DNA from 2 places in the Actinacidiphila sp. ITFR-21 genome. Region 2 is predicted to be linked to the other one. Evidence: riboswitches for the same ligand, from Rfam matches in the RefSeq annotation. Region 2 holds a riboswitch; the other holds the start of a gene.
The links. Region 2 has a riboswitch for S-adenosylmethionine ahead of RLT57_RS33435 (putative leader peptide). Riboswitches for the same ligand answer to the same signal wherever they lie in the genome.
Positions count from the first base shown of each region.

Region 1: another riboswitch for S-adenosylmethionine. It lies ahead of RLT57_RS33585 (putative leader peptide); the one in region 2 lies ahead of RLT57_RS33435 (putative leader peptide).

Region 1 covers NZ_CP134605.1:6,393,677-6,401,413, forward strand. The annotation lists gene RLT57_RS28305 (flavin reductase family protein) at 1-11, opposite strand, end outside; gene RLT57_RS28310 (NtaA/DmoA family FMN-dependent monooxygenase) at 8-1,450, opposite strand; gene RLT57_RS33580 (putative leader peptide) at 1,641-1,784, opposite strand; SAM riboswitch class IV at 1,846-1,958, opposite strand; SAM riboswitch class IV at 2,140-2,250, shown strand; gene RLT57_RS33585 (putative leader peptide) at 2,293-2,436, shown strand; gene RLT57_RS28315 (ABC transporter substrate-binding protein) at 2,687-3,694, shown strand; gene RLT57_RS28320 (DUF6227 family protein) at 3,763-4,596, opposite strand; gene RLT57_RS28325 (AraC family transcriptional regulator) at 4,735-5,856, opposite strand; gene RLT57_RS28330 (TetR family transcriptional regulator) at 6,229-6,870, opposite strand; gene RLT57_RS28335 (hypothetical protein) at 6,986-7,138, shown strand; gene RLT57_RS28340 (DUF4190 domain-containing protein) at 7,328-7,543, shown strand; gene RLT57_RS28345 (glycine hydroxymethyltransferase) at 7,647-7,737, opposite strand, start outside.
Region 2 covers NZ_CP134605.1:4,957,317-4,965,053, forward strand. The annotation lists gene RLT57_RS22310 (YcnI family copper-binding membrane protein) at 1-192, opposite strand, end outside; gene RLT57_RS22315 (ABC transporter ATP-binding protein) at 258-1,055, opposite strand; gene RLT57_RS22320 (ABC transporter permease) at 1,049-2,164, opposite strand; gene RLT57_RS22325 (ABC transporter substrate-binding protein) at 2,173-3,330, opposite strand; gene RLT57_RS33435 (putative leader peptide) at 3,744-3,875, opposite strand; SAM riboswitch class IV at 3,916-4,027, opposite strand; gene RLT57_RS22330 (non-ribosomal peptide synthetase) at 4,271-7,363, opposite strand; gene RLT57_RS22335 (sulfotransferase family protein) at 7,426-7,737, opposite strand, start outside.

The sequences.
Region 1 (7,737 bases), 1.4 Mb from region 2:
GCCGCGGTCATCGCTTGCTCCACTCCTTGGCCTGCGGCTGGTACGAACGCACCCGGTCGGCGTGCTCGTCGGTGCTGGTGGTGACGGTGGGGGCGGCTGCCGCCGGAGCGCCGGCCGCCCTGAGACCCAGGTGGTCCCGGAGGGTGTCGCCCGTGTACTCGGTGCGGAAGACGCCGCGTTCCTGGAGCAGCGGGACGACGGTGTCGGCGAACTCGTCGAGCCCGCCGGGCGTCAGGTGCGGCGCGAGGATGAAGCCGTCACCCGCGTCGGCCTGCACGAACTCGTCGAGGGTTCGTGCCACCTGCTCCGGGGTGCCGACGTAGACCTGCCGCCTGGTCAGCTCGACGACTAGTTCCCGGATCGAGAGCTTCTTCTCCTCGGCCAGCGCCCGCCACTGCGCCGCGATCGGCAGCGGGTCGCGCTTGCCCACGCCGGCCCGGCCCCGCGCGATGGTGTTCTCGCCGACCAGCGGATCGACCGCGGGCAGCGGCCCGTCGGGGTCGTACGCGCTCAGGTCGCGGTTCCACAGCTGCTCCAGGAACTTGATCGCGGTCTGCCCGCTGACCTGCTGGTGCCGGACCACATCCGCCCTCTCGTGCGCCTCCGCCTCGGTGTCGCCCAGGACGAAGGTGATGCCCGGCAGTACCAGCAGCTCCTCGGGGGAGCGCCCGTACTTCGCCAGCCGGCCCTTGACGTCGGCGTAGAACGCCTTTCCCGCCTCCAGGGTGCCGTGCCGGGTGAAGATGACGTCCGCAGCCGACGCCGCGAACTCCCGGCCCTGCTCGGAGTCGCCGGCCTGGAAGACCACCGGGCGGCCCTGCGGGCTGCGCGGCACGTTGAAGTGGCCGGAGACGTCGAAGTGGTCGGCGTGATGGTCGAAGCGCCCGGGACCCGGCGCGGCCAGGAACCGGCCGGACTCCTTGTCGGCGATGATCTCGTCACCGCGCCAGGAGTCGAACAGCTTCCACGTCGCCTCCAGGAACTGCCGGGCCCGCTCGTAGCGGTCGTCCTGGGCGAGGAAGCCGCCGCGGCGGAAGTTCTCGCCGGTGAAGGCGTCCCAGGAGGTGACGACGTTCCAGGCGGCGCGTCCGGCCGACAGGTGGTCCAGGGAGGCGAACTGGCGGGCCACCTCGTACGGTTCGTTGAAGGTGGAGTTGATCGTCCCGGCCAGTCCCAGCCGGTCGGTGACGGCGGCCAGCGCGGCGAGGACGGTGAAGGTGTCGGGGCGTCCCACCACGTCCAGGTCGTAGATCTCGCCGCCCTGCTCGCGCAGCCGCAGGCCCTCGGCCAGGAACAGGAAGTCGAACCTGGCCCGCTCGGCGGTACGGGCCAGGTGCGCGAAGGAGCTGAACTCGATCTGGCTGCCGGCCGCCGGGTCGCTCCACACCGTGGTGTTGTTGACGCCGGGGAAGTGGGCCGCGAGGTGGATCTGCTTGCGGGGTCTGCTCATGCGGGCGGGCCTCCTTGGGGCTTCGCGCGGGGCGCTCGGGCCGCGGCGTGGCAGTGGGCGGGGCAGGGCGGGGCGGTCGAAGTGGCCCGCGCGGGTGCCGGCCTCACCGTCGGCGCCGGGGGTCCGGTGCCGCGTCCGGCGGGCCGAGCGGGTCGGGGTCGGGGTTCCGGCCGCCCCCGACCGGCGGGGGCTAGGAGCGCCGAAGGCAGCGGGGAAGCGGCGCGGGCGGGGATGCGGTGGGCCGCAGGGCGGCCGTCGGCTGACCCGGACACAGCGCGCCGGCGACGCGCTGGAGGTCGATGTGACGCCGTGAGTACATGGCAACGGTGGTCATGAACCGCCCAGGGTTTTCCCGCACCACGTCACCTCCGCCTCGATCGGCTCGCACCCGCTCGAGCCCGCGCTTGCGGAGCCGTCTTCGGTCCCGCCCGGTCGTCACCTGGAGCACCCCGCCGCGGAGGAGGGTTGCCGTTCAGCGAGCCAGGGCTTGTCGCTGACACTCATGACCTGCCAGCACCGTAACTCCGCGACGCCGCCGGACACAATCCCCCACCGGCCGAACACCGGCCGCCCCACGACCGTTTCCCCGGTGCGGCGGCCGGTACGCGTGCCCCGGGGGGCCCGGACAGTGACGTTCGTCGCTCCCGCGGGGATTGTCCGAAAGTCGCCGGGCGGTTAACGTGACCCCTGGTTACGAGCGTCAGCGCGCAGCCCTGGCTGGCTGACCAGCAACCCTCCTCCGCGGCGGGGTGCTCCAGGTGACGACCCGACGGGACACGGACGTCCCGTAAGCGCGGTGCCCCCAAGGGCCCGACGGGACCGAGGGGAACGAGGGGACGGACATGGACATACGGCACTGCCGGCACGCGGCACGCCCGCGTGGTGCGTTCCCGGTCCTTGTGGTCCGCCGCCATGTCGACCTGCTGCGGGTCAGCAGCGCCCTGTGTCCGGGTACCGAGACGTCCCCGGGCCCGCTGACCGTCTGAGGACCCGCCCGCGACCGGCCCGGTTTGGTCCGGTCCGGTCCCGGCGCTCCGGCTCCGTACCGCTCCCGTTCCTTCCCGCCCGCCGTCGCCGCGCGGCCGGCCGGGGCCCGCTCCGGCGGCCCCTCGTGGTGCTGCGGGCAGTCGCGCGACCGGATCCCCGCCCGGCCGCCCCCCTTTTCTCTTCTCTTCCCCCGTCCCGGTGCCCGCCACGTCCCGCACCGGGACCGACCACCGTGCGAGAGGCAATCCCGTGACCACCGAAAGACGCTCCAGCCGCCGCGTACCGCGCCTGGCCGCGGCCACCGCCGCGGCAGCCGTGGGACTGACCCTGCTGGTCGCCTGCGGCAGCTCCTCCGACGACTCCGGCTCGGCCGCGCCCTCCGGTACCGGCGCCACGACCGCCGCCGCCCCGGCCACGTCGGCCGCCTCCACCGCCATCCCGGACCAGGACGTCGTCTCCGCCGTCGCCACCGACCCGACGCTGAACGCGGAGCTGCCCGCCAAGATCCGCGCCGCCGGCAAGCTGACCCTCGGCACCACCCAGACGCCCGGCGTCTCCGGCCTGCCGCACGGCGGCGAGAACTCCGACGGCGACCCCATCGGCCTCGACGTCGACCTGCGCAACGCCGTCGCCAAGGTGCTCGGCGTCACCTGGAACGTGGAGTACGGCACCTTCCCCACGGTGATCCCCGGCGTCCAGAACGCCAAGTACGACGTCGGCCAGGACAACTTCGGCGTCACCAAGGCCCGCGAGGAGGTGGTCGACTTCGCGACCTACCTCAACGACGGCCAGTCCTTCCTGGGCGCCAAGGACGTACCGATCGACTCCGCCACGCAGCTCACCGACCTGTGCGGGCTGACGATCGCCACCAGCCCGGGGTCGACCTTCCAGCAGATCCTCACCGACGGCGCCTCCAAGTGCGCCGGGGTCGGCAAGAAGCCGTACAAGGTCCAGTACTTCACCGACAGCGCGCCGATCTTCCTCGGCCTGGCCAACGGCAAGGTGGACATCTACTTCGGCCCGACGCTCAGCCTGAAGTACGACGCGACCCACGTGCCGAACACCAAGTACCTCGGCCAGATCAGCACCACGCCGGTCGGGTTCGTCACCGCCAAGGGCTCGCCGATCGCCAAGGCACTGTCCGACGCGGTCAACAAGCTGATCGCGTCCGGCGACTACGCGAAGATCTTCGCCAAGTGGGACGTGGCCGGTACCGGCGTCACCGCCTCGCAGGTCAACCCGCCCGCCACCTTCTGACCGCCGCGGCGGCGTGACGCCGCGGGGGCGGCCGGCCCCCGCGGCGTCACCCGGCCGGCGGCCCGCCGCTACCCGCCGGCCCCGCCCGCCTCGATCCGGCGGACCGCGGTGTCCAGGGCGGCGTCCCGGGACGGGTAGACCTCGCACACCGGGTGGCCGTCCGGGGTACGGGTGTGGTCGATCTCCCACAGGCTCAGCTCGCCGCCGTCCAGCAGCAGGAAGGCGTGCTCGTACAGTGCCCAGGAGACCAGTCGGCCCCCGATCACCGAACTGCGCCGGGTGACGATGCTGATGTCGTGCGCGATGGCCGCGTGCAGCTGCAGCAGCACGTCCTCGCCGGGCGCGTTGGCGTTGCTGGCCCGGCGCAGCAGCCGCCGGGCGTGCTCGGGCGACCGGTTCTCGGTGTACGCGCGGCGGTAGGCCTCCCGGCCCGGGACCGGTGGTTCGTCGGCCGGGTCCGGTTCGCCGGGGACCGCCGGCCCGGCCGTCCCACCGGGCAACGGCCAGGGGTCCGACGGCAGTTCGGCCGGGCCGCCGGCGCCGCCGAAGGCTGTGTCCACCGCCCACTCGGCGAGCGCCATGTCGTCGCGGTCGGCGAACACCGCGTGCCGCACCCGGCCGTCGGGGCCGGTGTTGTGCTCCAGCTCCCACAGCACCAGGACCTCGCCGTCGGGCAGCAGGAAACTATGGCGGTACGTCCTGCGGTCCAGCCCGCGCGGCGGCCCCTTGGCGTGCCGGCAGGACTGGAGACCGCAGTAGTGCATCAACGCGAACCGCGCCTCAGCGAGTTGCCGCGCGATCCGGGTGCCGTTCTCGGCGCGGGCCAGTAACCGGGCCAGCTGCTCCCCCGGCCGACCGCCTGACCGTACGACTTCCGCCGTCTGTGCGGGCTCTGGGTCCATCCGGCCCTCCAGGCTCCGACGTCACCGACCCTGCTGGCGACTCAGGCTAGTGGCACCGTTGCCTTCCGTCCTCCCGAACGCCGGGATTTCAGGCGCGCGGAACCGCGACGCGCGCCCCCGCGGCCGGGCCGGACCAGGTCAGCCGATACCCGGGTCCGCGCCGGGGTGCCCCTCGGCGTCCCAGCGGCGCATCGCGCGCCGCAGCGAACGCGGTTCGGCGAAGCCCAGCCGGCTCGCGAGCTGGGCCGGACCGCCGCCCTCACGGCGCAGTCCGGCGGACTGCTCGCGCCGTACCGCGTCCACCTCGGCCCGCCAGGTGGTGCCGACCTCGCCCAAGCGGCGCTGCAGGGTCCGCTGGCTGATCGCCAGCCGGCCGGCCGCCGTCGCCAACGAGGGTCGGCCGCCCGGAAGTTGCGCGGCTATCACGTCCCGCAGGCCGGGTACCGCGGCCTCCGCCGCGAGCAGCGTCCGGGCGGCCGGGCGGGACGGCGGGCGCAGCGCGGCGGCGTTGCGGCGGATGATCGCGGCGAGCGAGGCGTCCGCGGTGACCAGCGGCACCGCGAGATCGCGGCGGTGGAGCGTCAGCGAGTCCGTGGCCGCGCCGAACTCGATCCGGGCCGAGCCGAAGGCGTCGGCGTAGCGGTGCAGCCCGTGCGGCGGCTTGTGGGTGAAGGTGATCCGGCTCGGGGACAGCGCGCTCGCGGTGGCGTGCCGCAGCAGCGAGGTGAACACCGCGAAGGAGAACTCGGCGACCACACCGCGCAGCCGCCGGTCGCCGTCCCGCACGCCGTAGTCGGCGGTCAGCTCGTCGGCGGACTCCTCGACGGTCATCACGGAGTTGGTGCTCAGTACGTGGATGCCGCCGATCACGTCGGCCAGGCCTGCGCCGACGGTGGGCGCGGTGCTGAAGAGGTAGTCGAACAGGTCGAGCCGCCCCGGCCGGTAGCGGGTGGCGGCCAGCAACCCGACGTCCGGCCGTCCGGTACGGGCCAGCACCGCGTCCCACAACCGGTAGGTGGACGACGAGGGGACGCGGGCGGCCTCCGGTCCGCGCAGGACCGCCGGCACCCCGGCGGCCCGCGCCAGCGCCTCGGCCTCCCGGGTCCCGCGGGAGGCCGCGGTGGCGATGAACCGCGGCAGGGCGACGCTCTCGGTGAGCGCGGCGGCCGGCGCGAAGGCGTCCGCGGCGCCGGCCGGCCCGGGAACGGGGGCCGGCAGGGCGGGCGTCGGCAGGGCGGCGGTCGGGTCTGCTGGCGGCACTCCTGCTCCCTCCGGCGATCGGCGGACAACAGCCCTCCCACGGGCCCCGGTGGTTCCGCGGCGGGCGTCCTCGCAGCCTACCCGCGGTATGGCGCGTTGGGTCCGCCGGCCGGCACGTTGCGTCCTCCTCTTCCGCGGCCCGCCGGTCCATGATGGCCGGACCGGTGCCCCAAGCACTGGGGATCCGCGCAGGGGGGAACGGATCCGGCGGGGGGAGGTCTGGTGCGGGCCCGCCACGGCCCGCACCAACCTCGCGCCTCCCGCGGTGACGCCCGGCCGCCCGTGCCGCCCGCGGCCTGCGGTGCCCGCGTCCGCGCCGCCGTCGCCGCCGGTGCGAGCACAGCGGGTCCGGAGAGCCGGCAGGCCCGGCCGTCACGTCTCCGGAACCGGCCAGTGCTCGCGCCCGGTGTTGATGATGCGCATCCGCAGCCCCGCCGTGTGGGCGACCCGCTCGCGCCGCGCGTCGTCGCCCGGGGCCACGTCGAGGAAGGCCGTCGCCGTCATCACCGTGTGGTCGACGTAGAGCTCCGCCAGCACCCGCACGTCGTCCGCCGGCCACCCGGCGGAGAGCGGCTGCCCGGCCAGGCCGACCGCCACCTCGTCGGCGAAGCGCCGCAGCTCGCCGGCGATCGCCTCGCGGACCGGCCGGACGCCGCCGAAGCGCTCCCGGGCGATGAAGCGGACGTGCGGCCGGTGCCGGTCCACGTACTCCGCGGTGATCGCCACCGTACGGTCGATGCGCGCGGCCGAGTCCGCCGAGCCGTCGGCCATCACCGCCCGGATGGCGGTGTGCAGGCTGCCCAGCGCCTCGCCGACCAGTGCGACGCCGAGGCCGGCCATGTCCGGGAAGTGCCGGTAGAAGGCGGCGGGGGAGACTCCGACCTCCCGGGTGAGCTCGCGCAGGCCCAGGCTGCTGAGGTTCTGGTGCTCCAGCAGCCGCAGTCCGGCGTCCAGCAGAGCCTGGCGGGTGTGCTGCTTCTGGGTCCGGCGGACCCCGGCGGACGTGTGACCCATGTCATTCAGTAAACAGCTGTTCTCCCGGTTTCTCCAGTTCCGGCCGGGGCTAGACTCAAGGAGTCAGTGAACAACTGTAAGCTGAAAATCCCGACTCCTCGGAGGTGCAGCGGACATGAGCCTCGTCGTCCTTCTGCTGGGCATGGGCATCCTGATGGGCGCCGCCGCCCACACCTCGCTCACCGCCTTCACCGTGGCGGCCGTCGCCATCGTGCTCTGGCTGGCCGGCTTCGCGGTCCGCGAACGCCTCGGCCGCCACCGCGGTTGACGCCTGACATCGGCCGGCGCCTGACATCGGCCATCCAGCCCCGGGCACCCGCCCGGCCACGGCGCCGCGGCACCCCGGGGCCCCGCCAACCCCACGACAGCTTCCGGAGGGAACACCGTGCACACCGCAGCCACCCCGGTCGCGACCGGTACCCCGGCCGCGCGCGACCGCAACCGCGACGCCGACGGCATGGCCGTGGCGTCCTTCCTGCTGGGCCTGCCGGGCCTGCTGGTCCTCAACCTGGTGCTCGGCCCGGCCGCCGTCGTGCTGGCCCTGGCCGCGCTGGCCCGGGGCACCGGCCGTCGCGGGCGCGCCCTGCTCGGCCTCGCCCTCGGTATCGCCGACCTGGCGGTCCTGGTCGGGCTGACCGTGGCCGACCACGGCGTCATCTGGTCCTTCACCTGAGTCGGCGGCCCGCCGCCCCGGCCCGCCGCGCGCCGCGTCGAGCGGCGCCCTCAAACGTGCCGGGACGTGGGAGGGGCCGGGCCGCCGCCGGCCCGACAGGACGTCAGCTCAGGTCGATGCCAGGGTAGAGCGGGAAGCCCGTCAACAGGTCCGCCGCACGGTCCGCGACCTGCTCGGCCACCGCCGTGTCCAGC
Region 2 (7,737 bases):
GTGCACGGTCAGCCCGACCGTGTGAGCGGTCGCCGACTCGGCGGGCACCGTGAACGTCAGCACCGCGCTGCTGCCGCCCGTGGCGCTCGACGACGTGACGCCGACGTGCGCGGCGGCCGGTCCGGCCGCGCCGAGCACCATCGCGGCGGCGGCGGACATGATCACGACGAGGGACTTCGTGTGCTGGGACATCGTGCCTGATTCCGTCGGTGGGGTCGGTGGGGTCGGTGGGGTCGGTGGGCGGGTGGACCCGCGGGTCAGCGGGTTTCCCGGAGTTCGTCCGGCGGCGTCGTGGCCTCCTCGTCCAGCAGCGCCAGGATCCGCGCGCGCAGACCGACGAACTCCGGCGCGGACTGGTCGCGGGGGCGGTCGAGACCGACCTCGACGACCTCGCGGATCCGGGCCGGACGCGGCGAGAGGACGACCAGCCGGTCGGCCAGCACGAGTGCTTCGCTGACGTCGTGGGTGATGAGGACGGCGGTGAAGCCCCGCTCCCGCCACAGCCGCAGCAGCTCGCCCTGCAGGACACGGCGGGTGAGGGCGTCGAGCCTGCCGAGTGGTTCGTCCAGCAGCAGTACGGACGGGTCGTTGACGAGCGCGCGGGCGAGCGCGGCCCGCTGCGCCATGCCGCCGGAGAGCTGCGCGGGCCAGGCGTCGGCGAAGTCGGTCAGCCCGACCAGGGCGAGCGCGTCGTCGATCCGCGCCTTCGCCCCGGCGCGGGCCCGCCGCGCCTGCGGGCCGATCGCCACGTTGCCGCGGACCGTGCGCCACGGCAGCAGCGTCGGGTCCTGGAAGACGAGCGCCCGGCTCGGGTCCGGAGCCGTCACCGGCTCGCCGCCCACCCGCACCGAACCGAACAGCGGCCTGTCGAGCCCGGCGAGCAGCCGGATCAGCGTCGACTTGCCCGAACCGCTCGGGCCGACGAGCGCGACGAACTCACCGGGCCTGACCGAGAGGGAGACGTCGTCGAGGACGGGAAGGTCGCTGCTGCCGTTGCGGAACGCCTGCGTGACGTTGCGCAGGTCGATCGCGGCACCCGCGCCGGTCGTCACCATCGGGTCAGCTCCTTCTCCCAGCGCAGCACCCAGCCGCGCAGCCGGAACAGCAGGGTCAGCAGCACACCGCAGACGACCACCAGGACGACGATGCCGGCATAGAGGCCGGGGAAGTCGCCCCAGCTCTTCTGCCAGTTCAGGTACCAGCCGAGTCCGGAGTTCACCCCGAAGTTCTCCGCCACCGTGAGGCTCACGAAGGACGAGCCCAGCGCCATGAAGGCGCCGGTGAAGATGCTCGGCAGCGCGGCCGGCAGGCTCACCCGCAGCAGCAGGAACCAGCTCTTGGCGCCCAGGGTCTGCGTCACGTCGTAGTACGAGCGGGGAATGCTCACGATGCCGGCCCGGGTCAGCACCGTGATCGGGAACCACACACTGACCGCGATCAGGAACACCGCGCCGCTGTAGGCGCTCGGGAACAGCACGAAGATGACCGGTACCCAGGCCAGCGTCGGCACCGGCCCGAGGAACATCAGGATCGGGTGCACCCAGTAGTTGGCCTGCTGCCACCAGCCGATCACCACCCCGGTGGTCAGACCGGCGAGCAGGCCGAGGACGAAGCCGAGCGTGAGCAGCTGGAGCGAGTTGCCGAGGCTGTCGGCGAGGATCCCCCTGTCGTTCCACAGGTGGTCGAGGATCTCCTGGGGGGCGTCGAAGTACGGGGTGGACAGCGCGTTGGTCTTGGCGGTGGAGATCTCCCAGAAGATCGCCCAGACGGCCGAGCCGAACAGCCACGCCGAACCGTGTGCGACACGGGCGGCCGCGCGGGCGCCCAGCCGCCCGCGGATGCCGCTGAGCGCCCACAGCACCACCGCGAGCCCGGCGACGGCCGCCCCGACGATCGCGGTGAAGTCCGTGGTGGCGCGGACGGCGGCGCTGTCGCGCAGCGGCAGTCCCGGACTGTCGTGCACGACCTCGGTGATCGTACTGAAGGCGGCCCAGGCGAGGACGCCGGCGCCGGTGAGGACCGGGTTGACGCGGACCGGGTGGGTGACCTTCTCCAGGGCCGCGTGGATACGCGCCGCGCCCTGGACGGTCGTCCCGGTGGGGGCCGCCGTCCCGGCCGCCGCCGGGGTGGCGGCCGGGACGGCGTTGAGCGTGGTGGGGTCCATGGTCTTCCTCAGAAGTCGAGACCGAGGTTGACGAAGACCTTGTCGGCCAGCGCCCGGGCGTCGGTACCGGCGGGGAGGAAGCCGGTGTGGATGAACTTGTCGATGCCCGGCTCGAGGACCCGCTGCAGGTTCTTGGGCGAGGGGTCGAAGGTGAGGGTCTGCAGCACCGGCAGGATGTTGGCCGCCGTGTCCGGGACGTAGTGCCTGCCGGACTCGATCTCGGCGGTCTCCTGCAGGTTCGCCCCCACGTAGCGCGAGCCGCGCGCCCAGGCGTTGACCAGCCTGGCGGCGGTGACCGGGTCCTGGCTGACGAAGGTCTCGTTCAGGGCGACCGCGCAGCACGGGTAGGAGGCGTTGCGGCTCAGGTCGCGGTTGTCGGAGAGTTCCTTTGCCCAGCCGTCCTTGACCCCCTGGATGATCGGCAGGAAGCCGCCGGCGGTCGCGATGGCGTCGACCTTTTTGTCCTGGAGCGCCTTCGGTAGGAGGTCCTGTTCGATGACGACCCACTCGACCTGCTTGGCCGCCGGACTGGAGTTGATGCCGGCGTCGAGCAGGTCGAGGGAGAAGAAGTTGGGCGCCGAGCCCTGCAGGCTGCTCACGCCGATCTTCCGGCCCTTGAGCGCGGCCACGGTGGGCACCGAGCCGTCGTTGCGGGCGTAGAGGTCGAGGCAGCCGTGGTGCAGCCCGCCGGACAGCTTGACCGGGGTGCCGTTGTAGATCGGGCCGAGGAAGTTGAAGAAGATGCCGTTGGTCGCTATGTACTTGCCCGAGCCGACGGCGGCGGTGGCGTCCTCGTCGGTGCCGGTCTTCTTCAGGACGACGTTCAGCCCGGCGTCCCGGAAGAAGCCCTTCTCGTAGGCGACGATCAGCGGCGCGTCGCAGACGCCGCTGGGGGCGGTGACGGTCAGCTGCCGGTCGGCCCACGACCTCGTCACGGTGAGGCCGTCGGCGGTGCCGCTGTCCTTCGTGTCGCTCCTGATGAAGGCCCAGCTGCCCAGGCCGGCTGCAGCGGCGGCGCCCACGCCGACGGCGCCGAAGGTGAGCAGGCGGCGCCGGGAGACGCTTTTGGCGGCGTCGAGGTCGACGTTCGCCTCGACGAGGCCGGGCTGCGGTGGTTCGGGGTTCGCGTCGCCGGGTTGTGGCGTCTGCGGAATGTCGTCACTCATGGTTCGGGAATCCTGTCCGGTATTCGGGCATGGCGGATTTGCGGACCGGCTCCAATGGCAGCCGCATGCGTACGGAGATCTGTTCGCGCGACCGGTTTCCGGGTCGGCGGGAGAAAGCACACGCGTTCACGCGGACGTCATCGACCGCGGGGCACCGGATTTTCCGGGAAGGCGACTGGGCGTGTCAGGCGCGGCAGGCGGCCGAATCCGTCGGTGCTCACCGCGCCGCGTACGGGATACGGTTCCGCGGGGGATCGCCGGGGAGGTACGCCGGGCCGGCCGGCGTGATCCCGCGCCGACCGGCTACCGTGCGTGCCGCGCGGGCCGTGCCGTGCCCGCCGGGCCGCGGCCGGAGCCGCCGTCAGGTCCGGCCCGGTGGCGGCATGTTGCCCGCCCGGGGCGGCCGCGCCGTGTCAGCGGCCGGCGGGCAGCCCGGGACAGAGAGCGGCGGCGACGCGCTGAAGGTCGATGTGACGACGGGAGGAGCTCCGGAACGCCCGTACGGCGCTGCGACCTTCGGGCCGCGACGTCTGCCGCTCACCCATCGTCAGCACCTCCACTTGGCGGCGGGCGCACCGCCCGCCGGTCTCGCGCTTGCCGGGCCCCTGCGGCACGGCCGGGTGTTCACCTGGAGCACCCCGCCGCGGAGGAGGGTTGCCGGTCAGCAGGCCAGGGCCGAACGCTGACACTCATCACCTGTCGGCAGGAAGATAGCCCCGTGCGGGGCGGCGGGGCAAGAGTTCGGGGGGAATTCGGCGCACACCGATTCGCGGTGGCCGTATGCCGCCCGGCCACCGCGTTCCGCCCCGGTATTACCGCAACACCGGTGCAACAATTCGGCTTCGCGGGCCGGAACACCGGATCGCTTCTCGGCGGCATTCCGGCCGCCGTCGACGTGTTTCCACCGGTGCGCCGGCCCCGAGGCGCGGCTGTCAGGGGATCAGGAGGTCATCTCCGCCCTGCCGAGCAGCCGCAGGTCCTCACGGCGGGCGGCCGACGGCGGTCGCAGGGCCGCCGCGTAGTGGTGGAAGACCTCGGAGTCCAGGGGGATCCACTCGACGGCCGCGGAGTCGACGAACTCGTGGCAGTTGCGGCTGACGTCGGGGGAGGGCACGTCGCGGAAGAGCTCGGTCAGGGTCCGCGGGCCCGCGGCGGGGTCGGGCAGCACCGCGGCGAGCCGCTGGAGCAGCGGCGAGTCCTGTTCGGCGACGCGCCGCCGGAACTCCGCGTAGTCGACGCTCCGCAGGCCGAACCGGGCGGCGACGTGGCCGAGCAGGTCGTCCAGGCGGGTCGACTCGCGCTGCACGACGTGGAAGGTCTGCCCCACGCGGCTGTCGCGGACGGCGGTCGCGATGAGGCGGCTGACGTTGTCGACCGGGGTGAAGTCGCCGAGCGCGCCGGTGCCGAAGGTGACGCCGAGTTCGACGGACGCGTCCAGCAGGAACTCGGCCAGGCTGCCGCCGTGGCTGAAGACCCCGGTGCGCGTGTTCGGCATCACCTCGCCCATCCGGTAGAGGCTCACCGGCAGGCCGTACCGGCGGCGCGCGTCCCGCAGCATGGCCTCGGCGACCCACTTGCTCTGGCCGTAGCCGTCGTCCGGCACGTCCTCGACGGAGGGGAAGGAGTCCTCGTCGGGCACGGCCCCGGTCCGGGGGAAGATGCCGAGCGTCGACAGGTGGTGGACGGGCCGCGCGGGACCCGTCCCGGCGGTGGCCAGGCGGATCACCTCACGGGTGCCGAGCACGTTGACCGCGCGCAGCCGCTGGTAGGGGTAGACGAGGTTGACCTCGGCGCCCGAGTGGACGACGGCGTCGGTGCCGTCGGCGAGCTCCTGGAAGGCGGCCGGCGACAGCCCGAACCGCTCGGCCGCGAGGTCGCCCCGCACGACCCGGACCCGGGGGGTGCCGCTGCGCACGGCCAGTCCGTAGTGGCGGGCGCGGGCGTCGAGCCGGGCGCGGGCCGCCTCGTCGTCGGGGGCGTTGACCAGGCAGGTGACGGTGGCCCGGGTGGACCGTAACAGCTCGTCGAGCAGGTGGACGCCGATGAAGCCGGTGCCGCCGGTGAGCAGCAGGCGCCGGGGACCGGAAGGGCGCACGGGCGCCGGGTCCGCCGGGTCCGCCGCGCCGTCACCCGCCCGCTGTGCGAGCGCCGCGTCGGCGAGCATGTCGCGGTACAGGGCGGCGCGGTCGCGGACCGGGCCGTCCTGGGCGATCAGCCGGGCCTGCGCCTGGACGGTGTGGGCCTCGGCGATGTCGCGTACGGAGACGCGCAGGCCGAACAGGTCGCGCAGGCGCAGGGCCAGCCGCTGGGCGCTGAGCGAGGTGCCGCCCGCGTCGAAGAAGCTGTCCTGGGAGCCGATGTCGCCGCCGAGGAGTTCGGCCCACAGCGCGCGCACGGTCTGCTCCAGGTCGCCCGCCGCGGCCTGCCCGTCGCCGGCCGGGACCGGGGAGGCCGCCGGGTCGGGCGTTTCGAGCAGCCGGGTCAGGGCGCCGCGGTCCGCCTTGCCGTTGGGGGACAACGGCATCGCGGCGATCCGTACGAACCGGTCGGGGACGAGTTCGGCCGGAAGCAGTGCGCGGGCGCGGGACCTGGCGTCCGCCGGGTCGAACCCGTCGCCGGCGACGACGGCCGCGATGAGCATCATGCGGTCGGCCTCGCCCTGCACGACGATGCGGACGTCCTGGACGTCGGGCAGCGCCCGCAGCGCCCGCTCCACCTCCGCGGGCTCGATGCGCACGCCGCGCACCTTGACCTGGTCGTCGCGCCGGCCCACGAAGTACAGGCAGCCGTCGGCGCGGAACTGCGCCAGGTCGCCGGTGCGGTACAGGCGCTCGCCGGGGATGTCGGGGAAGGGGTTGGTGATGAACGCGGCCGCGGTCCGCTCGGGGTCGTTCAGATAGCCCAGCCCCAGACAGTCGCCGCCGATCAGGACCTCGCCCGTCTCGCCGGTGCCCAGCCGGCGCAGGGAGTCGTCCACGACCACCGCGGACGTGTTGTCGATGGGCCGGCCGATCGGTATCTCCTCGCCGCTGAGGGCGGTGAGGGTGTGGAACACGCTGCCTATCGACGCCTCGGTGGGACCGTAGGTGTTGGTGACGGCCCGGCCGGGCAGCAGCTCGTGGAACCTGCGCACCGCGTCCACGTTGATCGCCTCCCCGCCCAGCAGCACGTTGCGCAGCGAGCCGACCGACGCGGCGAGCCGCTGGTCGGAGGCGAGCAGGTCGACGAAGACGGTGAAGATCGACGGTACGAAGTCGGTGATCGTCACACCGTGCCGGCTGATCTGGTCGATGGTCCGCTCCAGGTCGAGCAGGCCGTCGCGGCGGGGCATGACGACGCTGCCGCCCATGGTCAGCGGCCACAGCAGCTGCCACAGCGACGAGTCGAAGACCGACCGGCTGTTCTGCAGCGAGACATGCCCGGCCCCGAAGCTGCGGGTCATGAAGAGGAACCGGTTGAGCAGGCCCTTGTGCACGTTGAGCGTGCACTTGGGCAGACCGGTGGTGCCGGAGGTGAAGAAGCCGTAGACCAGGTCGGCCCGCCCCGGCCGGCCGGCCGTCGGGGCCTCGGCGGTCTCGGCCAGCGCGTGGTGGTCGGTCACCAGGAGGCGGGCGGTGGCCGCCGCCGGCGCGGGGGTGCGCGCCGACCCGACGGCGATCCGGGTGTCCAGGTCGCGCAGGAGCGCGCCGATCCGCTCCTGCGGCCAGGTCGGGTCGAACGGGATGAAGGGGACCCCGGCCTTCATCGCCGCGACCATCGCCAGCGGAAGCTCCATCCCGTCGTTGACCAGCAGGGGTAACAGGGTCTCCCGCCGGGCTCCGAAGTCCACCAGCATCCCGGCCAGGGTGTTGGCCTTGCGGTCCAGCTCCCGGTAGGTCAGCGCCTCGCCGTCGTACGCCAGCGCGACGGCGTCCGGATGCGCGCCGGCCTGCTGTTCGATGAGGTCCAGGACGGTCACCGCATCGCTGGGATACGGCGTGCGCCGGCCGTTGGGATCGGGCGGCGGCACGGTTGAGGACGTGCGGGAAGACATGGTGGCCCCGTTTCTGAGACGGCGTCTCGGCTTCCTTGCACCGGTGGGTGGATGGGCCGGCCTCAGCCGGCGGCCGGCACCGCGAGCGCACCGGCCCGGAGCTGCTCGTAGAAGGGGAGGTGGTGCCGGTAGTAGCCGGCGAGCTTCGCGTTGTTGTCGACCGTCACCTCGTACTGCCTGCTGCTCTGCCGGAACCCGGAGCTGTCGGCGACGTCCTTGTGCCAGTGGCTGGTACGGCTCCACTCCGAGCGCTCGCCCGGCGACCACGACAGCGCCCCCTCGTCGAAGGCGATGCCGACCGTGTCGCAGTACGCCCGGACGGTCTCGACCGGGCGTTCGATCAGTACGTCGGCGTCGATCACGGCCGGGGCACG